4 regions of the Motilimonas thetidivivens genome follow, and region 2 is predicted to be linked to each of the others. Evidence: predicted binding sites of a transcription regulator. Region 2 holds the regulator's gene; each other region holds the start of a gene.
What was found. The regulator sigma-54, encoded in region 2, starts transcription at its own class of promoters, with help from an activator protein. The targets are predictions, from matches to a motif close to GTTGGCACGNNNNTNGNNT.

Region 1 (4,216 bases), on a different contig from region 2:
TGTGGTAAATCAAACCTGAGCCAGAAGTTAAAGTCATAAACTCGGTTTGGAAACCAATCAAGCCACGACTTGGGATGATAAAGTCCATACGAATACGGCCTTTGCCATCTGGAGACATGTCGGTCATTTCACCTTTACGTAGACCAAGTTGCTCCATGATAGAGCCTTGATGCTCTTCTTCAACGTCGATGGTCACTGTTTCATAAGGTTCTTCTAACTGGCCATCAACGATGCGAGTAATAACCTCAGGGCGTGATACCGCAAGCTCATAACCTTCACGACGCATGTTTTCAATCAAGATACCTAGGTGAAGCTCACCACGGCCAGATACGCGGAATTTATCTGGATCGTCGGTTTCTTCAACACGTAGAGCCACGTTGTGTACTAATTCTTTTTCTAAACGCTCAAGAATGTTACGTGACGTGACGTATTTACCTTCTTGACCGGCAAACGGTGAGTTGTTTACTTGGAAAGTCACGGTTACGGTTGGCTCGTCAACCGATAACGCAGGGAGTGCTTCAACGTTGTTTTGGTCACAAATGGTGTCAGAGATTTTTAGCTCACCTAAACCAGAAACCGCAATGATGTCACCCGCTTTCGCTTCTTCAACATCGTGACGCTCTAGACCCAAGTAACCCAGTACTTGGCCTACTTTACCGTTACGCTTCTTACCGTCGGCGCCAACGATGGTCACTTGTTGGTTAACTTTCACTTTACCGCGAGAGACACGACCCACACCGATTACACCCACGTATGAGTTGTAGTCTAGCTGTGAAATTTGCATCTGGAATGGACCTTCAGGATCGGCATCCGGCGCAGCTACGTTATCTACGATAGCTTGGAATAACGGTTCCATGTTTTCAGACGGAGTGTCTAAATCCATGGTTGCAAAACCGTTTAATGCAGAAGCATAAACTACTTTAAAGTCTAGTTGGTCGTCGGTTGCACCTAGGTTATCGAATAAATCAAATACTTGATCCATTACCCAGTCAGGACGCGCGCTTGGCTTATCAACTTTGTTGATTACAACGATTGGCTTTAAACCTTGAGCAAAAGCTTTTTGAGTTACAAAGCGTGTTTGAGGCATCGGGCCATCAGCTGCATCAACCAATAGCAATACCGAGTCAACCATAGACAGGATACGTTCTACTTCACCACCGAAATCGGCGTGTCCTGGGGTGTCTACGATGTTGATGTGGTAATCGTTCCATTCAATCGCGGTGTTTTTAGCTAGGATGGTAATACCACGCTCTTTTTCAAGATCGTTGGAATCCATTACACGCTCTTCAGCGTCACCACGGCTCACTAGTGTGCCAGACTGTTGCAGCAGTTTATCAACCAGTGTTGTCTTACCGTGGTCAACGTGCGCAATGATTGCAATATTTCTTAATTTTTCTAACACAGCTTAGTGCCTCAAAATTGGTTTGGATAAAAATTCGGCGTTATTGTATAGATCAATTGTCAAATAAAATAGTTTTAATGCGATCACATTTCACCACTTGGCAAAATCACCTCGAAATTCCAGCCAAATTGTTGAATTTTTCGTCGTCGCGCCGCAGAGCGCAGCCATAATATTTGCATTTATGGTAATCCATAAACAAAAAATATAGCAGCAACAAGGCCTATTGACGCTAAAAATAGTCATCAAATTAAGTGACTACTAAGGCTCTATTTTCATAATTTTTAAATAATTTATCGCTAGGATCAGCGGTGAATAATTGCTCAAAAGAGCCCCATCTGCTATTAATAACCGGCCTCAATGGGCTGCAGCGATGTTTGCACCACAAAGATCCATGGCTGCACCAAATTAGAGCAAAAGATGACAAAATTCGGCTGCAACAAACACGTTGAAGCCCTATTTGCAAGGGATGACAAATTTGGCACGCTTTTAGCATTAAGCAAAACCAGTTTATTTTGTCTATTTACACAAGCCATCATTTTTGATGACACCGGAGGTTATAAAGCATGTCCGCAGAAAGCGTTTTAGCTCTAATCAAAGAGCATGATGTTAAATTCGTTGATTTACGTTTCACTGATACACGTGGTAAAGAGCAACACATCTCTATCCCGTCTCATCAAGTAAACGAAGACTTCTTCACTGAAGGTAAGATGTTCGACGGCTCTTCAATCGCAGGTTGGAAAGGCATTGAAAAATCAGACATGGTAATGATGCCTGACACATCAACTGCTGTAATCGACCCTTTCACTGATGAAACAACGCTAAACATCCGTTGTGACATTCTAGAACCTGATACAATGCAAGGTTACGACCGTGACCCTCGCTCTATCGCTCGTCGCGCTGAAGACTTCATGCGTAGCGAAGGCATTGCTGACCAAGTATTCATCGGTCCAGAGCCAGAATTCTTCCTATTTGACGACGTTCGTTTCGGCAACAACATGGGTAACGTTTTCTACCACGTTGACGACAAAGAAGCAGCTTGGAACACAGGTAAAGAATACGAAGACGGTAACACAGGTCACCGTCCAGGCGTTAAAGGTGGTTACTTCCCAGTAGCTCCAGTTGACTCTTCACACGACATTCGCTCTGCAATGTGTCTAGTAATGGAAGAGATGGGCCTAGTAGTAGAAGCGCATCACCACGAAGTTGCTACTGCGGGTCAAAACGAAATTGCTTGTCGTTTTAACACGCTTGTACCAAAAGCTGACGAAATCCAAATCTACAAGTATGTTGTTCATAACGTAGCGCACGCTTACGGTAAAACAGCCACTTTCATGCCTAAGCCACTAGTAGGCGACAACGGTAGCGGTATGCACGTTCACCAGTCTCTACAAAAAGACGGTAAGAACTTGTTTGCTGGTGATTTGTACGGCGGTCTATCTGAAACTGCACTTTACTACATCGGTGGTATCATCAAGCACGCTCGCGCACTAAACGCTTTCACTAACGCTTCTACTAACTCGTACAAGCGTCTAGTACCTGGCTTTGAAGCGCCTGTAATGCTAGCTTACTCAGCTCGTAACCGTAGTGCTTCTATCCGTATCCCAGTGGTACCATCTCCAAAAGCACGTCGTATCGAAGTTCGCTTCCCTGACCCATCAGCTAACCCATACCTAGCGTTCTCTGCGCTACTAATGGCTGGTCTTGACGGTATCAAGAACAAGATCCACCCTGGCGATGCAATGGACAAAGATCTATACGACCTACCAGCTGAAGAAGCAAAAGCAATCCCACAAGTTGCTTACTCACTAAAAGACGCACTAGAAGCTCTAGATGCTGACCGTGAGTTCTTAACTGCTGGCGGCGTATACTCTGATGACTTCATCGACGCTTACATCGCGCTTAAAGGTGCAGAGCACGAAGAAGTTAACATGGCGGTTCACCCACTAGAATACCTAAAATACTACTCTGTTTAATTGTCAGAGCTGTATTTGGTAAACGCCAAGTAATATGCATAAAAACCCGCTTTTAGCGGGTTTTTTTATGCCTACTCAACTATTTTTATGTATTAGTCACATTTGTATCAACTGGCCGCTTGCCATCTTTTAGTGCATCAGACAAACTGTATTGCCAGTAGAAAGGATGCGGTCATGAAATACTTATTTTTGTTGCTTGGATTTTACGCGCTTAGCCTTAGCGCGACTCAAACAGATACGGTTTATCGCTGGGTCGATAAAAACGGCACTGTGCATTTCTCAGATAAAAAAGTAGCAGGGGCGGAGAAAATCAGTATCCAGGTCTCACCCAGCCATAAGGTTCCAGCCGCACCGGTAGCGACGTCCAATAAGTCAAAACCAGTGGCAGAGAAATCAAACACTAAATATACAGCGAGTATCACATCACCGGTTCATGACAGCACCCTTTACGACAACAACGGTACAATTAGCGTTAATGTTGAGGTCAAGCCAGCTCTTGAAGATGGCCAAACTTTACAGTTGCTTGTCGACGGTACGCCGGTGGGGGAAAAGCACCAAAGCCCAACATTACTGGTTACCAACATAGATCGCGGTAGTCACAACCTGCAAGTTCAACTTATTGATAAAAACGGCAAGATAATTGCATCATCTGAAATTATAACCGTACATTTACGCCGAGCATCAGTTAGATAGATCTCGCTCACCTTTTCACCGCTATTTTCTGGTGCTGAGCGATAGTTGATTTAGGCTAATGCACCAAAATGATGCAATGAAAATATAGGTGATCACTTGCAACCATATCCTCATGCCGAGTCTGTTCTAGAGCATCTGGTTTCTGCTG
Region 2 (4,216 bases):
TTAACCCATGACCAACACATAAATTTGATCACCACCGACAAATTAACGCTGGATTTGGTCAACAACGAGCTTCATTCAAACGACCTTGTTACTCTATATGGCGATCAAATTAAGCAACAAGGGACAGGCCTGTTCGGTGAATTGAATGGCAAAAACATCAGTTTATTAAATCAAGTAACGGCGACTTATTTAAATGAAAAACCTTAACCTTTTACTCGCATCATTACTTATTCTGAGCGCACCAAGCTACGCTCTTAAGTCCGACTCCACTAAGGAAATCGTGATCCGCGCCGATTCCAACACCGCAAACCTTGACAACAATACAACAACCTTTAATGGTAATGTGGTTGTTACCCAAGGCAGCATTAAAATGACGGCTAGCAAATTAGTCGGTATCCGCCATAAAGCGGGTGAAGAAGAAATGATCGCCACCGGCAATCCGGCGACCTTCTATCAAATGATGGACGATGGCAAACCCGTTGAAGCTCGCGCCAACAAAATTCGCTATTTGAAAAAAACCAATCAAATTATTTTGACACAAAAAGCCACCCTATCGCAGTTAGATAGTAATTACACCGCGGAAAAGATTACTTACAACATCACCACGCGCCAAATTGAGGGTGAAAAAGGCGATCAGCAAACTCGAACCGTGTTTCTTCCCGCACAAGTAGAGCAAAAAAATAAATCAAACTCATCTAATGAAACGGCGCAATAATGGCAATCCTTCAAGCAAAAGACTTAGCAAAAAGTTATAAAAACCGCCGTGTGGTCAATGGCGTTAGCCTGCAAGTTGAAACAGGCCAAATCGTGGGTCTGCTCGGCCCCAACGGAGCGGGAAAAACCACCACCTTTTACATGGTAGTTGGCCTGGTTAAACGCGACGAAGGGCAAATTTTTATCGATGATCAAGAGATCTCAAGTCAACCCATGCATGTACGAGCACAAAAAGGGATTGGCTATTTGCCACAAGAAGCGTCTATTTTCCGCCGTCTCACCGTGGCGCAAAACATCATGGCCATATTAGAAATACGTGATGAACTTTCTAGTGAACAAAAACAAGACCGGCTCAATGAGCTGCTCGAGGAGTTTCACATCACCCATATTAAAGACAGTAAAGGTATGGCCCTGTCGGGTGGTGAAAGAAGGCGGGTTGAAATTGCGCGAGCATTGGCCGCCGATCCGCAATTTATTTTGCTCGATGAGCCCTTTGCTGGGGTTGATCCTATCTCAGTAATTGATATAAAAAAAATCATAGAACACTTACGAGACAGAGGCTTAGGTGTATTAATCACTGATCATAATGTGAGAGAGACACTAGATGTATGTGAATATTCCTATATAGTGAGCCATGGGGAAATGATTGCCACGGGAACGCCGGCAGAAATTTTACAAAACGAACAAGTAAAACGAGTCTACCTTGGCGATCAATTCAAGCTATAGTTTTAAAGGTAACCCGAATTTGGATGCTTGAGCTCACCCCAACATCCAAGCTCTCATACCTATTGAGTGATGTAACAGGAATTTAATGAAACCAACCCTACAGTTGCGTTTAGGTCAGCAGTTAACGATGACCCCTCAGCTACAGCAAGCCATTCGCTTGTTGCAGCTTTCTACATTAGAGTTACAGCAAGAAATCCAAGAAGCCATTGAGTCTAACCCCTTGCTCGAAATTGAAGAAAACGAGCATAGCGGCGACGAGCCCAGCTACGACAATGATACCAGTAGCCAGCTTGAAACCAGTGAAGCCATGGCGCAAAACGATATTCCGGATGAACTACCCACTGATTCGACGTGGGATGACACCTTCACCACCAATGCGGGCTCAAGCAGCACAGGCGTTGGCTCAGGTGGGGATGACAGCGACTATATTTACCAAGGTGAAACCAGCGCTAACCTACAAGATCACCTGATATGGCAAATGGAGCTCACGCCATTTAGTGAAACCGACCGCGCCATCGCGCTAGCGATTATTGATGCCATCGATGAATCAGGTTACCTCACCGTTTCCAGTGAAGATATTTTAGAAAGTGTCGTATCCGATGATCTTGAGGTTGAGCTAGATGAAGTAGAAGCCGTGCTTAAACGGCTGCAGCACTTTGATCCCCTCGGTGTTGGAGCCCGCTCCGCACAGGAGTGCATGCTGATCCAATTAAACCAAATATCACCCGATACACCTTGGTTAGCCGAAGCCATTGCCATCATCAAAGAGCACATGGACTTACTGGCAAACCGCGATTACCGAACGTTAAGCCGTAAGACCAAGCTCAAAGAAGAAGAGCTGCGCGAGGTCATGCGTTTAATTCACACCTTAGAGCCGCGCCCCGGTAATGCGGTGGTTGAACTCGACGCCCAATACATAGTGCCCGATGTCTCGGTACAAAAGAAAGCGGGCCGCTGGGTGGTTGAACTTAACCCCGACAGCATGCCAAAAATACGCGTCAATGATCAGTACGCCGCCTTTGCCAAACAAACGCGCAATAGCGATGACAGCCAATTTATCCGCTCACATTTGCAAGAAGCCAAATGGTTTATTAAAAGCCTTGAAAGCCGCAATGAAACCCTAATGAAGGTGGCGAATTGTATCGTACAGCATCAAGTGGCCTTTTTTGAATACGGCGATGAAGCCATGAAACCTATGGTATTGAACGATGTGGCCGAGGCAGTGGAAATGCATGAATCGACCATATCTCGCGTTACCACGCAAAAATTCATGCACACCCCAAGAGGTATTTTTGAACTAAAATATTTCTTCTCCAGCCATGTAGCAACTGAAAGTGGCGGTGAATGTTCATCAACGGCCATTCGCGCACTCATTAAAAAACTAGTCGCAGCCGAAACACCAGCCAAGCCACTAAGTGACAGTAAAATCACTCAGCTACTGGCCGATCAAGGCATCAAAGTTGCCCGCAGAACAATAGCTAAATATAGAGAATCATTAAACATTCCGCCTTCTAACCAACGCAAGAGTCTATTATAGACAGTAACAGGAGAGTCGATATGCAAATAAACCTATCAGGTCACCACATTGATATCACTGATTCAATGCGCAATTATGTAGAAACGAAATTCTCTAAACTTGAACGACATTCTGATAGCATTAATTCCGTTTTGGTGATACTTAACGTCGAAAAATTAAACCAAATTGCGGAAGCCAAAATTAACCTAACCGGTGGTGAGGTTTTCGCTACTGCCCAAGATACTGATATGTATGCTGCAATAGATGCTTTGGTTGACAAATTAGATCGCCAAGTGATCAAGCACAAGGAAAAGCTGAAACAGTCTTAACTCAAATATGCAAATTAATGAATTATTAACCCAAGACTGCACGTTAAGTGCAGTTTCTTGTTCAAGCAAGAAAAAAGCCCTAGAAATCATTAGCGAGTTAGCAGCTGGCAAACTTAACATCGACGCTAAGGTGGTGTTTGAAAATCTGCTCACACGTGAACGCCTTGGCACCACAGGTGTGGGTTGCGGTATCGCTATTCCCCATGCCAGGATCAGCGATGAATATCCCGTTACGGGAATTTTTATCCAATGCGAAAGCCCTATCGACTTCAGCGCCATCGATAATCAACCTGTCGATTTATTGTTTGCCGTCTTGGTACCAGAAAGCCAATGTAGCGAACATTTAAAAACACTGTCACTTATTGCGGGTAAACTCTCGGATAAACAAATCTGTCGTCAGCTGCGTGCAGCGAAAACCGATGCAGAGCTGTTTGATGTGATCTGCACACCTTAAACGGAAAAAATATGAAACTCACCATAGTGAGTGGTCGCTCAGGCTCTGGTAAAACGGTAGCGTTGCGGGTACTAGAAGACCTAGGTTATTACTGTGTCGACAATTTGCCACTGCCTTTACTTCCGGCTTTAATCACAAGCTTACAGGACAATTATGAGGCAGTCGCAGTTAGCATTGATGTGCGAAACTTACCGCTTGATCCTAATGAGCTGCACACCACCATTCAGGGATTAGCGCAACAAGTAGAGCTAACTACTTTGTTTTTAGACGCAAGTAGCGCCATCTTGGTTCGTCGTTACAGTGAAACGCGCCGCTTGCATCCTTTAGCTAAGATGAAGTTATCTTTATCTCAAGCCATAGATCAAGAAACCGCGCTACTGGAGCCAATATCTGAATCCGCGGATCTGCGCATAGATACCAGCGATATGTCGATTCATGATCTCAGCGAATTGGTAAAACAGCGCGTGCTGGGACAAA
Region 3 (4,216 bases), on a different contig from region 2:
ACGAACAAAGTCTTCGCTGCCGATACCGATATTGGTGAACTTCTGAATATCTTCGACAAAGCCGCGGTGCACTGCGGTCACTTTCTCTTGGGAAAAATCTTTCATCGATGCCATCGCCATACCTAAGCGTTGCACCTGTTTTGGCTCAAGGTGGCGAAAAATTTGTGCGGCATCTTCCTCGGTTAAACTCAGCATCAGGATGGCCGATTTTTCGAGTCCCGTCAGCGATGAAATATCAAACTTTTCTGGGGCTTTTTTTTCGTTAGGCATCTTCGTTTAACCAATCTTTGATTACTTGGGCTGAAAGATCTGGCTCATTGGCCACTAAGGCACGCACAGCTTTCACTAAATCTTCATCTTTGTGTAGATCAGGTAGAATGAATTGACCATCCTTAATTCCAAAATCTAACTCATCGGCATCGGCTGCCACCAGTTTAAGATCGTCATCCCCAGCGAGTGATCCTACTGCGCCACCCATATCGAAATCTTCTTTGTCCACGGCTTCTGGGTAGAGTAGCTTTTTCAGCATAGGTCTGATGATGGCAAACACCACAATCAAGATAACCAGCATCGAGCCGCCAAAGCGCAGCATTTGATAAAACTGATCCGATTGCCAAAATGGCGGTGCTTCGACGTTTTCAAGCTCAGGGCGGTTAAAGGGTACGGTTACCACTTCCAAAATATCACCGCGATTAACATCAAAGCCTAAGCCACCTTGTAATAACCGGCGAATACTGGCTAATTGCTCAGGCGTTCTTGGAGTGCGAGTAAGCGCACCTTCTTCGTTAGTTTGTGCTTGATAATCAACAGCAACCGATACCGTTAGCCTGCGCACAAAACCCGATTGTTGGCGTGAATGACTAATGGTGGTATCCAGTTCATAATTACGGGTTGCTTCTTTATGGCTGCTGCCCACTGCGCCAGCACTCGCTCCCTCTGTCGCATCTTCAGGGATCTCGGCGTCCATTGGTGGCTGATTGGTTAGCGCCCCCGGTACGTCAGCGCCGTCGCCGCCCATGGTTGAGTTTTCAACCGTCATTTCACTGCGCAGCGCGGGCAAATCTGGGTTGTAGCGTTTTTGGGTCTGCTCTACCGCGGTGAAGTCCATGGTGACATCCACTTCGGCGGTATAGTTATCAAAACCAACCACGGGGATTAAAATAGAATCAATCTTGTTTTTGTATTCTTCTTCGCGCTTACGCTCTAATTCGAATTCTTTTCGGCTTTTGGCCGCAAGCGGGTCTTGGCTGCCGGAATTAAGCAAACGACCTCGTTGGTCTGTTACCGTAACGCGAGATGGCTCTAAATTTTGCACTGCAGAAGAAACCATATCGACAATCGAATCGACTTCTTCTTGGCTTAAGCTATTGGCTCGGCTTACTGTCACAACAACCGTCGCACTGGCTTTTTGTTCACGGCGGGTAAACACATTTTCTTTAGGAATGGCCAACAGCACTTGCGCTTTTTGCACATTTTTCATCGCTTGGATGGCTAAAGCGAGTTGGCGCTCACGGCTGAGTTTTAAGCGTTCACTTTCAAGTCGCTGACTGACCCCAAATCCCATGTCTTGCATTAGGATCTCATCACCTTGCTCATCAACGGGAGCAACGCCATTGCGAGTCATACGCATTTTAATTTGTTGATAATCGTCAGCAATCACCATGATGGTGTTGCCTTCTAACTCGTATGGAATTTTTTCTTGGTCAAGAAAATCTAGGGTGGTAATTAGCTCTTCCGTGTTAAAAGAGCCTAACGGGCGGTAATCCGGCGCTTTACCCCACAGCCATAAAATCACCACAATAGCGAGAACGATGGCTAAACCTATGATGATGGTGACTTGTCGCAGCACATCAACATTACCGAGCACAGACAGCGCGGAGCTTTTTTGCTCACCTTGCTCAAGTTGATCGCTTTGACTCATGGCGGTGCTGTTAGCGCCAACCATTAAGTCTGTATTTGGGTTCGTATCAGCCACGTAAAATATCCTTTAACTACACCGGCATACTCATAATTTCTTTGTATGCTTCTACTACTTTGTTGCGCACTTGTACGGTTGCTTCAAATGCCACACCCGATTTGCTCGATGCAATCATCACATCACCTAAGCTTACACTACGATCGCCCATTTCAAAGCGGTTGCGCAACTCACTGGTATTCTGCTGTAAGCCATTTACATTGTCGATAGCTTGTTTCAGAAGTTGTGAGAACTCCCCATGTGTAGACGAAGTTGCAGGCAATTGAGATTCAAGCCCTTTTGCTTGAAGCGACAAGGCTTGCATTTCATTAAATAACATTGATGAGTCGGTTACGTTCATTGTTGCCTCCAAAACACTGTCAATTTGTTGACCTAAATTCGTTAAACATGCTTATTAACAGTTATGAATGGAAGAATGCAATTTGTAGGCCAAAAGTAAAAAAGGCGGGGAATCCGCCTTTTTTACTTGAATAACAATGACTTTTTAAACGGTTAAACCTGACTCTTTCATACGAGCCAATTTATACCTTAAGGTTCTTGGACTGATCCCTAGTTTTTCTGCAACATCTTTACGCTTGCCACCACAAGCTCTTAATGCATCCAATATAATTTGGTGCTCTTGCTGTTTTAGCTCATCACCTAACTTTTCCTCAGGAATTGAGTCGACATTTTGAACTCTTGCTTCTGAATAAGGCGCACTGGACAGCGGTTGTACGCTTTGTCCCGCAGCTATCAGCTCGTCTTCTAAGATCAAGTGGTCTAGCTCAATCGTCGTTCCGCCAGCCAAAATAAGCGCGCGTTGCACTACATTTTCCAGTTCACGGACATTGCCGGGCCAAGGATAGTCAATTAATCGACGCTTGGCATCATCAGACAAAGTGAATGGTTGCTCACTATGGCGCGTGATTAAGTGCTCGGCGAGTGGGATAATATCCCCAGGTCGCTGCTGCAGCGGCAGCCATTGCAAGGGGAATACATTGAGTCGATAGTATAAATCCTCTCTGAATTTACCCTCACTGACGGCTTGTTTCAGATCGCGGTTACTGGTCGCTAATACTCGCACATCTAATTTCACGGTTTTACGACCGCCCAGACGCTCAACTTCTTTTTCTTGCAACACCCGTAATAACTTAGATTGCAGGCTTAACGCCATTTCGGTGATTTCATCAAGTAAAATAGTGCCGCCTTGGGCTTGTTCAAATTTCCCCGGACACGCTTGTACCGCACCGGTAAACGCCCCTTTTTCATAACCAAACAAGGTAGCTTCGAGCATATTTTCTGGAATAGCCGCGCAGTTAATCGCGACAAACGGCTGCTCGCTACGAGGCGACATGTCATGAATATAGCGCGCCATGATTTCCTTACCCGCGCCACTTGGCCCTGTCACCATGACTGAGGCATCGCTTTTTGCGACCTTAGCTGCCAAATGAAGCAGGGCTTCGGTACTCGGGTCGCCATAAACGGGTTTACCCGATTCACATTTTTGCGCAGGCGCATAACGGCTGACTTGGTTGAGCAGCACTTCGGGTGCAAACGGCTTGGCCAAATAATCAATCGCCCCTTCACGCATCGCCTTAACAGCATCGTCAATGGTGGCATAGGCTGTCATTAGCAACACAGGGATATCAGGATATTTGGCTTTGATGTTTTGCAATAAGGTCAACCCCGACATGCCGCCCATTTGAATATCGCTGATCACCAAATCAAAGCTGCGACGACTGAGTGACAATAAAGCCGCCTCACCGCTGTCGGCTTCGGTGCATTCATAATTGGCCAACATTAAGGTATCAACCAAGGCTTCACGTAGGCCGGCATCATCTTCGACCACTAAAATCTGCGCTGTAGACATAAGGCTAACCTCCTACTACCTGCGCTGGCATCGACGCCACCGCATGCAATGGTAAACATAAAGTGAAACAACTGCCCTTACCCACCACAGAAGTCACGTGCATCTCTCCCTCATGGGCTTTAGCAACAGACTGCACGACGGCTAATCCTAACCCCGAGCCTTGCGGTTTAGTGGTGTAAAACGGCTGAACGATTTCAGGTAACAATTCTGCGGGGATCCCAGGACCATTATCCAACACACTGATTTCCACCATGGAGTCAGCATTACAACTGGCGCGCAAGTGAATTTTGGCGCCTTCACCACAGGCTTGCAGCGCGTTGTGAATCAGGTTACCTATCGCACTGGCAAGGGCATTTTTATTAGCGAGCAGATATAAATCAGGATCAGGCAGC
Region 4 (4,216 bases), on a different contig from region 2:
GCCTGTTTGGGTTAGACGTTGAATTCACCGGTAAGTTGAATAATTTACTCGAGCTTCATTCTCAGGCTTTCAATATTCGTCAATATATCAATCAAAACGTTAATTTTGATCCTAATTTATTGGATGCTCGTCACCAAGCTGTTAGAGAGCAGGTAATGGCTATAGCCAGTCGTACCGATAGTCAGTTTGTTATGTTGGGAAGTATTTCAGATGTCTCAATCGAGCGTGAGAAGCCCAGTGTTTTTGACCTAACGGAAAAGCAAGCGCCAAGAAACTTCTTTCTAACGACTTATCTTTTTGATGGCATGACGGGTGAGTTACTTGATACTAAGCATTATCGTGAGCAGGCTATATGGGAATACTCTCGCCAGCAGCAAGTAGATTTGTCATCAAAGCATTTTTGGACATCGGCTTATGGTCAGCGTTTGATTAAGGTGATGGATGATGTGCTTATCAATACAAGTTTATCCTTGGAATGTGCGCAACCGATGGCAAAAATTGTCGCGGTGCGTGATGATCTAGTTCAGATCAACTTGGGCAGTGACAATGGTTTGAAAATTGGCCAACGGATTAAATTGTCGCACAACTCAAGCTACACAGATCAGTTTGGTATCCCCAGATTTAGACAAGAGCAAAGTGCAATATCGACTCAGGTTGTTGAGTTGTATCGTGATTCGGCTGTTTTGCAGGCTAAAGGTTCAATGCCTGCCAGCAATATTCAGCTCAATGACTTTGCTCTGCTGGAATAGTTAGTTTAGCGGGAGGAGAAAATTGAACGCTTTAAATATGCTAAGCGACTGTATATAATCAAGTTTCGCTTCCTTAGCTCAGTAGGATAGAGCGACCCCCTCCTAAGGGGTAGGTCACAGGTTCGATTCCTGTAGGAAGCGCCATTTCTCTGTTACAACAAAGTCGAGTTGCCAATCATTCTAACGTGCAATAACACTCATTAAGTACGACTACGCTTTGATGCCTTTTCCTAATGCATTACCTCCTTGGGTCTTTCCTTTTGCATTGTAGGTCAAGGAGTTAGCTGCTTTAGCTTGATTTAACACACTGGTTAGATGTTTGGTTGTGCGCAGGCTCATTTCAATGATTTCACCATTAACGGCATTTTGCTGTTGGCAGGTGCTAAATGCCGTTTTGATTGCACTCATTAAAGTCTGTATTTCTGTGTTGGAATCATCGCTTAATTGAGCCGAATCAGGGTGAGTTTGTATGGCTTGATCATTGGTTTCAACTTGTTGCAACAAAACCTGTTTTTGATGAACGAGCTGATCAAGGCGATCGGGATCACGATTGATGAGTGTCTCGTATTCCTCATTAATCAGCTCGACTAACGATTGGGTGTAAGCCAGTTGCTGCTCAAGTAGCTGTAAAATAGATGCGTTCATTAAATTCCAAGTGATTGGCCAAACTTAGCTTCAAATTCTGTCATATTTTTGGCTAGTTTGTCTGCATCTATCTTGTATTCACCATTGAGTATGGCTTTTTTCAGCGTTTCGACCCGCTCTCTATTGATCGTGGTTTCAGACGATTCTTTTTTCAGGCTATTGAAAGCTTGTGCTTGAGGCGTGAGTGACACCGAGTCTTTGCCTGTTGCTGGTCGATTTGGTGCTTGTTCTGTCGCCTTAGCTAATTGCTCTTGTTTTTGTTGTTTTTGCTCAACCTGCAAGTTGGCCCTGCTGCCAACATTGTTCATATTTATAGCCATAATAACAACCTATCTAGATTAAGATGCCGCTAATATACCATATCGGCAGATGCTGGATTAACTTTAGCAGAAATTATAACTTTACTTCCATTTCGCTTACACCAGTCACTTTTCCGACGACTGTTTTATTGGTTTGCACATTTTTGACTCGGATAGTTTGACCTAGGGAGCCACTTGAAATGGCAATGCCATTGGTCTTGATCTCAAGGTTATCTATTTTGGCTTTGATGATCACATTATCTCCTTTGCAGATATAGCAAACATCGCGCATTTTGATCATGCGGCCTTTCGGGATGCGTCGTTTTGCTTTGACGCCATAAAGTTGGGTTGGATCGGCAATCACATTACCACGGATATTTTGTACTTCGACAAAATCAATAATAATGTTTTGTTCGGATAAAACAGCACCAGGCGCCAGCAGTTGCGAGGCTATCACCACAGGCGTTGTTATCTTTACTCTCACCTGAACATAAGTATGCCAAGCCGAGGCGTCATCACAACTTACTTTAACGACCGTGGTCTTATTGATTTTGTCATTGACGATGTCGGCAGTGAGAGGCTGTTGGCAAGGCGTGAAGCTTAATCTTGAATCCAAAGGTGATGCAACAATGTCTACTTTTCCATTCGCGGGAGACTGAATTTGTGCGGCAACTTCATCTTCTGCCATCTTTTCGATCAATAAATGTGGGTTTGGGCTAGCAAAAGCCTGATAAATACCTAAACTGCATAATAAAATAAATAATCGCTTTAGCATTTTACTCCTGGTGTCGATATAGGTTGAGACATAAAAAAATCAGTCAATTAGGCTGAAAAATTCAACTTAGGTTTGATTTAAGGTTTAAACTTAACTCATGCAAATTGTGCTTTGCAACTAAACTCATTAATGAAGTAGTTTGCTAGTACTTGAATAATGAATGTAAGCAAACTCGATGCCAGTACGCACAATAGTGAGTGATTGCAATGCAGATGGATGATAAACGGAGACAGTTATGGCAGGATTACTTGATTCAGTAAACCAGCGGACCCAGCTAGTAGGGCAAAACCGATTAGAGTTACTACTTTTTAAGCTGATGGGACGCCAGCGTTACGGTATCAATGTGTTTAAGGTAAAAGAAGTTCTGCAATGCCCGCCGTTGACTTCCATGCCTAAGTTACACCCGGTTATTCGTGGGGTGGCTCATATTCGCGGCAAGACCATCTCGGTGATTGATTTGAGTTTAGCGACAGGCGGGCGCCCAATCGAAGATTTGTCTAAATGCTTTATTATCATTTCTGAGTACAACCGCTCAGTGCAAGGCTTTTTAGTTAACTCAGTTGAACGCATTATTAATATGAACTGGGAATCAATCATGCCTCCGCCGCAAGGCGCAGGGCGCTTTAGTTACTTAACCGCGGTAACAGAAGTCGATAATGAGCTGGTTGAAATTATCGATGTTGAAAAAATACTAGACCAAATCTCTCCGGTTAATACCGATGTTAGCGAAGAGCTGAAGACGCCGGATACCAGTGAAAAAGTGCATGGGCGTAAGATTTTAGTTGCAGATGACTCCAGTGTTGCGCGTAATCAGGTTAAGAAGGCGGTTACTTCATTAGGCGTAGAGTGCATTTTGGCTAAAGATGGTAAAGAAGCCCTTGTAATGCTGAAAGAAATGGCTAAAGATGGCCCGATTACCGATCAAATTGCGCTTATCATCTCAGATATTGAAATGCCTGAAATGGACGGCTACACCCTAACCGCTGAGATTAGAGCAACACCCGCACTCAAAGATTTGCACATCATTTTACATACCTCATTAAGCGGGGTGTTCAACCAAGCTATGGTAAACAAAGTAGGAGCTAACAACTTTATCGCTAAGTTTAATCCTGATGAATTAGCAAGTGCTGTGAAAGAAGCTGTAAATAGTTAAGAATTAAGGGCATTGATTTGACTGCTAAAATGTTGTCTGACGAAGTATATAAACAATTTTCTGACTTTCTTGAAGTTCAGTGCGGTATTGTTTTAGGGGCAAATAAACAGTACTTGGTTAAGAGCCGTTTATCTCCGCTATTAAGCCAATATAAGGTGGATTCGCTCCCTGAGCTGATTCAGCGTTCAATGAGCTTTCGTGAGCGCGACCTGAGAGCATCGGTGATCGATGCAATGACGACAAACGAAACGCTTTGGTTTCGTGATACTTACCCATTTCAGTTATTGGTTGATAAATTATATCCGGAGTTAAGCGTCAATAAGCGACCACTTAAAATTTGGTCGGCTGCGTCATCGTCTGGGCAAGAGCCTTACTCGATTGCAATGTCGACTTTGGAATATCAAATGAAAAAGCCGGGCGCTATGCCCCATGGTATTCAAATCCTTGGCACGGATATATCGAGTGCTATGCTAGAGCATTGTAAGAAAGGCGAGTATGACTCTCTCGCGCTCGCTAGAGGGCTTTCGCCTGAGCGTAAGCGTCAATTTTTTGAGGCGATTAATGATGGCTCAGGACGGATGCGGATATCAGATAA

Region 1: the regulator sigma-54 is predicted to act here: its motif matches at 1,877-1,895, upstream of glnA (glutamate--ammonia ligase).
Region 3: the regulator sigma-54 is predicted to act here: its motif matches at 2,391-2,409, upstream of fliE (flagellar hook-basal body complex protein FliE).
Region 4: the regulator sigma-54 is predicted to act here: its motif matches at 2,633-2,651, upstream of flgA (flagellar basal body P-ring formation chaperone FlgA).

Annotation. Positions count from the first base shown of each region.
Region 1 covers NZ_JBKFDK010000028.1:17,479-21,694, forward strand. Annotated here, with positions in the region: gene typA (translational GTPase TypA) at 1-1,402, opposite strand, end outside; gene glnA (glutamate--ammonia ligase) at 1,966-3,375, shown strand; gene ACK8OT_RS17150 (DUF4124 domain-containing protein) at 3,550-4,068, shown strand; gene glnL (nitrogen regulation protein NR(II)) at 4,165-4,216, shown strand, end outside.
Region 2 covers NZ_JBKFDK010000007.1:138,823-143,038, reverse strand. Annotated here, with positions in the region: gene lptC (LPS export ABC transporter periplasmic protein LptC) at 1-207, shown strand, start outside; gene lptA (lipopolysaccharide transport periplasmic protein LptA) at 194-715, shown strand; gene lptB (LPS export ABC transporter ATP-binding protein) at 715-1,440, shown strand; gene ACK8OT_RS07650 (RNA polymerase factor sigma-54) at 1,526-2,977, shown strand; gene hpf (ribosome hibernation promoting factor) at 2,998-3,285, shown strand; gene ptsN (PTS IIA-like nitrogen regulatory protein PtsN) at 3,293-3,739, shown strand; gene rapZ (RNase adapter RapZ) at 3,751-4,216, shown strand, end outside.
Region 3 covers NZ_JBKFDK010000001.1:73,244-77,459, reverse strand. Annotated here, with positions in the region: gene fliG (flagellar motor switch protein FliG) at 1-270, opposite strand, end outside; gene fliF (flagellar basal-body MS-ring/collar protein FliF) at 263-1,975, opposite strand; gene fliE (flagellar hook-basal body complex protein FliE) at 1,992-2,315, opposite strand; gene ACK8OT_RS00365 (sigma-54-dependent transcriptional regulator) at 2,460-3,824, opposite strand; gene ACK8OT_RS00360 (sensor histidine kinase) at 3,829-4,216, opposite strand, start outside.
Region 4 covers NZ_JBKFDK010000001.1:34,994-39,209, forward strand. Annotated here, with positions in the region: gene ACK8OT_RS00165 (flagellar assembly protein T N-terminal domain-containing protein) at 1-749, shown strand, start outside; tRNA gene ACK8OT_RS00170 (tRNA-Arg) at 817-893, shown strand; gene ACK8OT_RS00175 (flagella synthesis protein FlgN) at 960-1,394, opposite strand; gene flgM (flagellar biosynthesis anti-sigma factor FlgM) at 1,394-1,714, opposite strand; gene flgA (flagellar basal body P-ring formation chaperone FlgA) at 1,788-2,468, opposite strand; gene ACK8OT_RS00190 (chemotaxis protein CheV) at 2,704-3,621, shown strand; gene ACK8OT_RS00195 (CheR family methyltransferase) at 3,639-4,216, shown strand, end outside.